DNA from 2 places in the Nocardiopsis sp. L17-MgMaSL7 genome. Region 2 is predicted to be linked to the other one. Evidence: riboswitches for the same ligand, from Rfam matches in the RefSeq annotation. Region 2 holds a riboswitch; the other holds the start of a gene.
The links. Region 2 has a riboswitch for thiamine pyrophosphate ahead of BDW27_RS10555 (ECF transporter S component). Riboswitches for the same ligand answer to the same signal wherever they lie in the genome.
Positions count from the first base shown of each region.

Region 1: linked by a shared signal. The riboswitch ahead of thiD (bifunctional hydroxymethylpyrimidine kinase/phosphomethylpyrimidine kinase) and the one ahead of BDW27_RS10555 (ECF transporter S component) in region 2 are both predicted to bind thiamine pyrophosphate.

Region 1 is NZ_QGTF01000001.1:330,645-334,178, reverse strand. It holds gene BDW27_RS01425 (sodium:alanine symporter family protein) at 1-1,037, shown strand, start outside; gene thiD (bifunctional hydroxymethylpyrimidine kinase/phosphomethylpyrimidine kinase) at 1,128-1,931, opposite strand; TPP riboswitch at 1,920-2,020, opposite strand; gene BDW27_RS01415 (DUF368 domain-containing protein) at 2,077-3,006, opposite strand; gene BDW27_RS01410 (acyl-CoA synthetase) at 3,361-3,534, opposite strand, start outside.
Region 2 is NZ_QGTF01000005.1:143,510-147,043, forward strand. It holds gene BDW27_RS10550 (ABC transporter ATP-binding protein) at 1-591, opposite strand, end outside; gene BDW27_RS10555 (ECF transporter S component) at 595-1,236, opposite strand; TPP riboswitch at 1,320-1,427, opposite strand; gene BDW27_RS10560 (glycoside hydrolase family 19 protein) at 1,609-2,496, opposite strand; gene BDW27_RS10565 (transglycosylase domain-containing protein) at 2,710-3,534, opposite strand, start outside.

The DNA of each region.
Region 1 (3,534 bases), on a different contig from region 2:
CCAAGGGCGAGCAGAGCGGCGGCCCGATGTACTACCTGAAGTACGGTGTCGGCGGCCGCTTCGGGACCATCCTCGGTGTCTCCTTCGCGGTCTTCGGCGCCATCGCGGCCTTCGGTATCGGCAACGGGACCCAGGCCAACACGGTCGCGCAGCAGATGAACAGCGTCACTGGTGTCGAGACGTGGATCATCGGGCTGATTCTCATGGTCGGCGCAGGCGCCGTCATCCTCGGCGGCATCAAGAGCATCGGTCGTGTCACCTCGGCCCTCGTCCCGATCATGATCATCGGTTACGTCGGCATCTGCCTGGTCGTGCTCGCTGCCAACTGGCAGGCGCTGCTGCCGGCCCTCCAGCTGGTCGTCACCTCCGCCTTCACAGGAACCGCGGCGACGGGAGGGTTCGCCGGAGCCGGTGTCCTGCTCGCTATCCAGTTGGGCTTCGCGCGCGGCATCTTCTCTAACGAGTCCGGCCTGGGCACCGGCGGAATCGCGGCCGCCGCAGCCAAGACCACCCAGCCGGTCCGTCAGGCCATGGTCTCCATGACCCAGACCTTCATCGACACCATCATCGTGGTCAGCATGACCTGCCTGGTCATCATCGTGACCGGGGTGTGGCAGGTGGAGGGGGCCGAAGACGGTTCGCTGCTCACCTCGCAGGCCATGACCGAGGGACTGGGCGCGATCAGCCCCGCGATGGGGTCGGCCGGTGCCGTGATCGTGGCCCTCTCCGTCACGGTGTTCGCCTTCAGCACCCTGCTGGGCTGGTCCTACTACGGTGAGCGCTGCGTGGAGTTCCTCGGCGGCCGACGCATGGTCCTGCCCTACCGCCTGCTCTTCATCGCCATCATCTTCGTGGGCTCGGTGGCCAACCTCGACTCGGTGTGGCTCTTCAGCGACATCGCCAACGGTCTCATGGCGCTGCCCAACCTGGTGGGTCTGATCCTGCTCTCCGGGCTGATCACCTCGGAGACGCGTAAGTTCTTCAACCACAAGGACTGGCGGAACCCGGACGTGATCATGGACGACGTCAGCAAGTAGTCCGCGCTCGGCCGGGGGACGGGTCCCCGGGCCGACGACAGGGGGGACCGGCCGCCACGGCCGGTCCCCCCTTCGCGTACCCCCGGTCCGCTACCACCAGGCGTGGAAGTGGTGCACCGGCCCCTGGCCGCCGCCAGCATCGATCTCGTCGGCGCGGCGCAGGGCCTCGGTGAGGTAGGCCTTGGCGTCGGCGACGGCGGCCACCGCGTCCGGACGCTGGGGGAGCAGGGCGGCGATCGAGGAGGAGAGGGTGCAGCCGGTGCCGTGGGTGTTGCGGGTGGCCACGCGGTCGGCACGGAACTCCACCGGCTCCGAGACACCGTCGACCAGCAGGTCGACGCTCTCCTCACCGGGCAGATGGCCGCCCTTGAGCAGGACGCGGCGCGGTCCGAGTTCCAGGAGGCGTTCGGCCTGCCCGCGCATCTCCTTCAGGCTGGTGGCTTCCGTCTCGCCGAGCAGGTCGGCGGCCTCGGGCAGGTTCGGGGTGAGCAGGTCGGCGCGCGGCAGCAGGACGGTGCGCAGCGCCTCGATCGCCGACCTCTCCAGGAGGCGGTCGCCGCTCTTGGCCACCATCACGGGGTCCACGACCACGTGCGGCAGTCCGTAGCGGTCCACGGCGGCCGCGACCGCCTCGGTGACCTCGGACGTGGACAGCATCCCCACCTTGACCGCGTGCACGGTGGCGTCGGTGAACAGGGTGTCCATCTGGTCGGTGACGAAGGACGCGGGGACACCGTGTACCCCGGTGACCCCGCGTGTGGACTGGGCGGTCAACGCCGTCACCACGGTCATCCCGAAGACTCCGTGGGCGGAGAACGACTTCAGGTCGGCCTGGACGCCGGCACCCCCGCTGGGGTCGCTTCCGGCTATGGACACGACGTTGTACGCGCTCATTGGCGTTCCTTCGCTAGTACGAACTAGGGCAGGTTCGACGGGTGTGCTCTCAGCCGGGAGGAGTCTCTCCGGCACCCCGCGCCGCCGGGGCCTCGCGGCCCCGGCATCACTGTTGGTTTGTGGTGTTTCCGACTGTAGTGGACGGTCAGACGGTGACGTTGTGGTGGTGGGTCTCCACCCGCGCCTGCTGGGCGTGCTTGCGCTGCTCCCAGATGATCATGCCGACGACCACCACGAAGCCGCCGACGGCGAAGGCGACCGTGACGGGGACGTCGGTCATCGGCAGCAGGTCGCGGTTCTCGTCCTGCCACGGCCACAGGGCGCGCAGCGAACCGGCCATCAGGCCGGTGAGTACCACGAGGGTGATGTGGTGGTGGTTCTCCAGCAGGAACTGGAGCACCTTCACGAACAGGGCCAGACCGGTGATCATGCCGAGCACGAAGACGGTGATGTAGGGCAGGTCGGCCGCGCGCAGGGCGGCCATGGTCGGCTCGTACAGGCCCAGGGTCAGCAGGATGAAGGAACCCGACAGGCCCGGCAGTACCAGAGCGCAGATCGCGACGGCCGCCGCGAAGAAGACCACCACCGGGTGCGTGGGCAGGTTGGCGCCGGGCAGGCCGGTGAGCGTGAAGGCGAGCGCGGCGAAGACGAGGGCCACCGCGTAGTGCCAGGCCCTCCACTTCTTGCCCGCGCCGGTGTAGGGGATCCACAGGCAGGCCAGGACCAGACCGAAGAACAGCGCGTACGCGTACTGGGCGTGCGCCTCCACCAGCGGGGCGAGGAAGACGGCGGCCAGGACGAGCGCGAGGGCCATACCGATGAGGGCGGGGACGAGCACCGACCAGTCCACCTGGCGGAACTGCTCCTGGGCGCGCTCCTTGCCGCGCCCCCGGGGCACGTCCGTGACGTAGCGCTTGATGCCGCTGACCACGTGGCCCGCGCCACCGATCAGCTTGTCGTAGAGGCCGACCATCAGTGCGACCGTGCCGCCGCTGATGCCGGGCAGTGCCTCGGAGGTGCCGACGGCCCCGCCGCGCACCGCGTTGAAGATGTAGGAGCCTACTGACTTGGCCATGTTGTCGGGCGCTGGCCCGGGAGCTTCCCGGGAGAGGGCGCCGTCCTCCGTCCTGATGGGGCCGCCGGTCCCGTGTGCACGGTCGACCGGCGGGTCAAAGGGGTGCTGTACAGCGCGGGTCGCGGGGACGACCTCCACCGGTCCGATGCTCCGGCCGCGCGGATGTTTGCCGCCCGGGCCGTGCGATGGGGGAGGAGCGCCGTCAGGCCCCGGGCCGGGCTGCGCCAATTCTAGCGGCGCCGGACGGGGTGAAGGCGTCCGAGCGCCCCGAGAATCGGGGTTTTGGCCAGGTATCAGCCCGCAAGGTCCTTGGCCCGAAAACAGATCGTGACGAAAGGACCGCCGAGCCCGGGTTCAGTTCCGGAGCGAACCGGACAGCGGCGAGGTCGGAACGGCGGGCGCGGGCGGGTCCTCACCGGCCACCGACGCGGCCCAGCGGTAGTCCTGTTTGCCCACCGCCGTGCGCCGCACGCGGTCCACGAAGTGCACCGTCCGGGGCACCTTGAACCCCGCCAGACGCACCCGGCA
Region 2 (3,534 bases):
GGTCTCGCCGAGCAGGCGGGAGAGCAGGTCGCGCACGAGCACGGCACCGGCCGGGTCGAGGTTGGCGGTGGGTTCGTCCAGGAGCAGCAGGCGCGGCCGCATGGCCAGCGCACCGGCGATCACCAGGCGCTGCTTCTCGCCGCCGGAGAGCGCGCCCGTGGAGTGCCGGAGTCCGTAGGGGAAGCCGACCTCCGCCAGGGAGCGCTCGACCCGCGGCCAGATGAGTCCGGGCTCCACCCCCAGGTTCTCCAGTCCGAACGCGACGTCGTCCCCGGCGCGGGCCATCACGAGCTGGGTCTCGGGGTCCTGGCTCACCAGCCCGACGCCGCCCCGGCCGCGGTCGGCGGGCGCGCCGTCCACGAGCAGCGATCCCTCCTGCTCGCCGCTGATGGCGCCGTCCTCACCGGTGAGCCCGGCCAGGGAGTGCAGCAGGGTCGACTTGCCCGCACCCGAGGCGCCGAGCAGCAGGACCCTCTCCCCCGGTTCGACGGTCAGGTCCACCCCGCGCAGGGCGTGGTCGTCGCGGCCCGAGTGCCGCCATCCCCAGCCGGAGAGTTCGACGCGCGCACCGCCTGTGTCGGGTCGGGTCACGGGTCAGCCCCTGGCCGAGGGGAAGGGGGCCAGCGCACCGGCCCGGGCCAGCGCGGTGGTGAGCAGCCGGGCGCCCACGCCCGCGATGGCAGCCGCACTGAGGACCACGATCACCCCGTAGGTGAGCTGGTACTCGATCGGCCAGGTGACGTTGTAGGCGATGTTGTCCCGGATGGCCGGGGAGAGCCCGGCGACGGCGGCGGCGAGCACGGCCACGCCCATGTTCCAGCGCCGGTAGGCGAAGGCGAGGAAGACCAGCTCGGGCAGCAGCCCCTGGAGGGCGCCGTCGAGGACGACCATGATCCCCCACTGGGTGCCCAGCACGGCCGAGACGGAGGCGGCCGCGATCGAGGTGAGCAGGGCCGCGCCGGGCTTGCGGATGATGAGGCCGCCGAGCACGCCGGAGATCAGCCACATGCCGTAGACGACGGCCTGCCCGGGCGGGAAGGCGACGAACAGCGGTGTGGTGACCGACCAGACGATGTTCCACAGCCAGAAGACGACGCCGACCGCGACGCCGATCACTGCGGCCACGACGATGTCGACGGTGCGCCAGCTCCGGAACTTCGCCAGGACCTCCTGGACGGTGCCCGTGGGCCGGGCGGCGGTTCCGGGACCGGTCTCACGGCCGCTTTCGGTACTCATGGTGGTTGATGTCCCTTCGTCGGGGTGACGAGGGCCCATGTGGCCAAGAGCGCCAGCCGGGCGCGCGCACGCGCACGCCTCGGTGGCGGTTTCCTATGACTTCCTTCGCTGGCATGACCCAGATCAGGTGTGTAAGGGTCTGCGGCCGGGTGCCGCACTCTCAGCGCTCACGCGCTCCCCTGTCGGATTGCCTCCATTATGGGGCAAACGTGACGAGTGGTGAAGACCTTCCCTCCTGTGGGACGCGAACGCACCGGCGCCGGACAGGCCGCGGAGGGTCCGGGAACGCCGGAGCGGGGGCGCGCCCGACGGTGGTCGCCGGTCGCACCCCCGCTCGGGGTGCCGTCACGGGTGCCTGGACGCACCCGGGAATCAGCAGCTCAGGTTCGACCCCGTGGTGGTGCCGAGGATCTGGGTGAAGTGCGTGAACGTGTTGATACGGCTCTGCACCTGTCCCGGGTTGCCGCCGTTGCACTCGATCGAGCCGTTGATGGAGCGGATCGACTCGCCGAAGCCGTGACCGTCGACGATGGCGGTGTGCCCCGACATCGTTCCGGCGCCGGGCTGGGTGTTCCAGAACCAGAGGCCGGTCCGCCAGGCGATCGCGGCGTCCTGCTCGACCAGGTAGGGGTTGTTCAGCAGGTCGATGCCGAGGGCGTCACCGGCGGCCTTGTAGTTGTAGTTCCAGCTCAGCTGGATCGGGCCCTTGCCGTAGTAGGCGGACTGTCCGGCCGGGCAGCCGAAGGGCTGGCTCCAGTCGCAGTAGTGCGGGTAGTTGGCCTCGTTGGTCTCCTTGATGTGCACCAGTCCACCGGTCTCGTGGCTGACGTTGGCGAGGAACGCGGCCGCCTCCCGCCGCTGCACCTCGACGCTTCCCGTGTTGGTGAAGCCCGGGTACGAGCTCAGGGCGGCGGTGAGGCCGGCGTAGGTGTAGAAGGGGTTCCGGTTCGGGAACATCTGGTTGAACTGGGCCTCGCTGACCACGAAGTCACTGGGGCCGGGCTGCTCCCCGCCTCCGTCGGTGCCGCAGGGACCCTGGTCGGACCAGACGTCCGAGGCGCCGGGACGTTCGTTCTGCGTCCACCACTTGGCGGTGTAGTTGCGGCCTTCGAAGGAGACCTGGCCGCCGCCGGTGTAGACGGCGGAGGAGCTCCAGGCGGTCGCGCAGGTGGCGGCCTGCGCGACCGTCGCGGGGAGGGTAACGAGCACAGCCGCGATCGCGCCCAGCGCGGCGAGCTGACTCAGGAGACGTCGGATCACGTGATCACACTCCTAGGGTGCGGCGCTGCGTCCGACCGCGCGCCGCAGGGGGTGACGTCACCTAAGCAAGGGTGGTCTAGACCTGTCAAGATCCCCAACCACGGATTGTGAGAACACGATGACGGCGGGGCCCGCCACACGGGTCCGCGCCCCGGTCGAGTGATCGCCGTTCCCGCACGACCACCGGACCGGGGCGCGGACCCCCGGACGCCCCTAGGCCTCCTCGTCGCCGTCGTCGCCGTCGTCGTCGCTGTCGTCGCCCCTCTGCTCCGCCGGTTCCGTCTTCGGGTCCCCGAAGCTGCCGGGCGAGCCCGCGAAACTGTCGGAGGGCAGGTGATCGGTGGCGCCGCGCATGCTCTCCTGCCAGATCGGACCGGGCAGGGTGCCGCCGTAGACGATCCCGTAGTAGCGGCCGCCGATCGTCACGCTCTGGAGCGGGTTCTGCTCGCCGCCGCGCACGTCACCCACAACCACGGCGGAGGCGAGGTTCGGGGTGTACCCGGCGAACCAGGCGTAGGCGGCCCCGTCCGTGGTGCCGGTCTTGCCCGCGGCCGGCCGGCCGATGTCCAGTCCCTTGGCGGTGCCCCCGTCGAAGGTCTGCTGGAGCAGGTGGTTCACTCCGTCGGCGGCGTCCTGCTTGACCGTCCGCTCGCACTCGGAGGTGGTCTTGAGCTGCTCGCCGGTGCCCTCCTCGGTCACCGAGCGCACCGGGCGGGGCTCGCAGTACTCACCGCGTGCGGCGAAGGTCGCGTAGGAGGCGGCCACATTCAGCGGGGACACCTCCTGGTCGCCCAGGGTGAACGAGCTCCACACCCCGAGGTCTCCGCCGTCCGCACGGTGCACCCCGGCTTTCTCCGCCATCTCCGAGGTCTCGCACAGGCCCACGCGCTTCTGGAGCTGGGCGAAGTAGGTGTTCACCGACCCCTTGGTCGCGCTGATCATGTTGTGGCTGCCGTCGTCGCTCTCACCGGCGTTGCGCACGTTCCACGCGGACATCCTGGTGCCGTCACAGCCGGACATCCCGCTGACGGACATGCT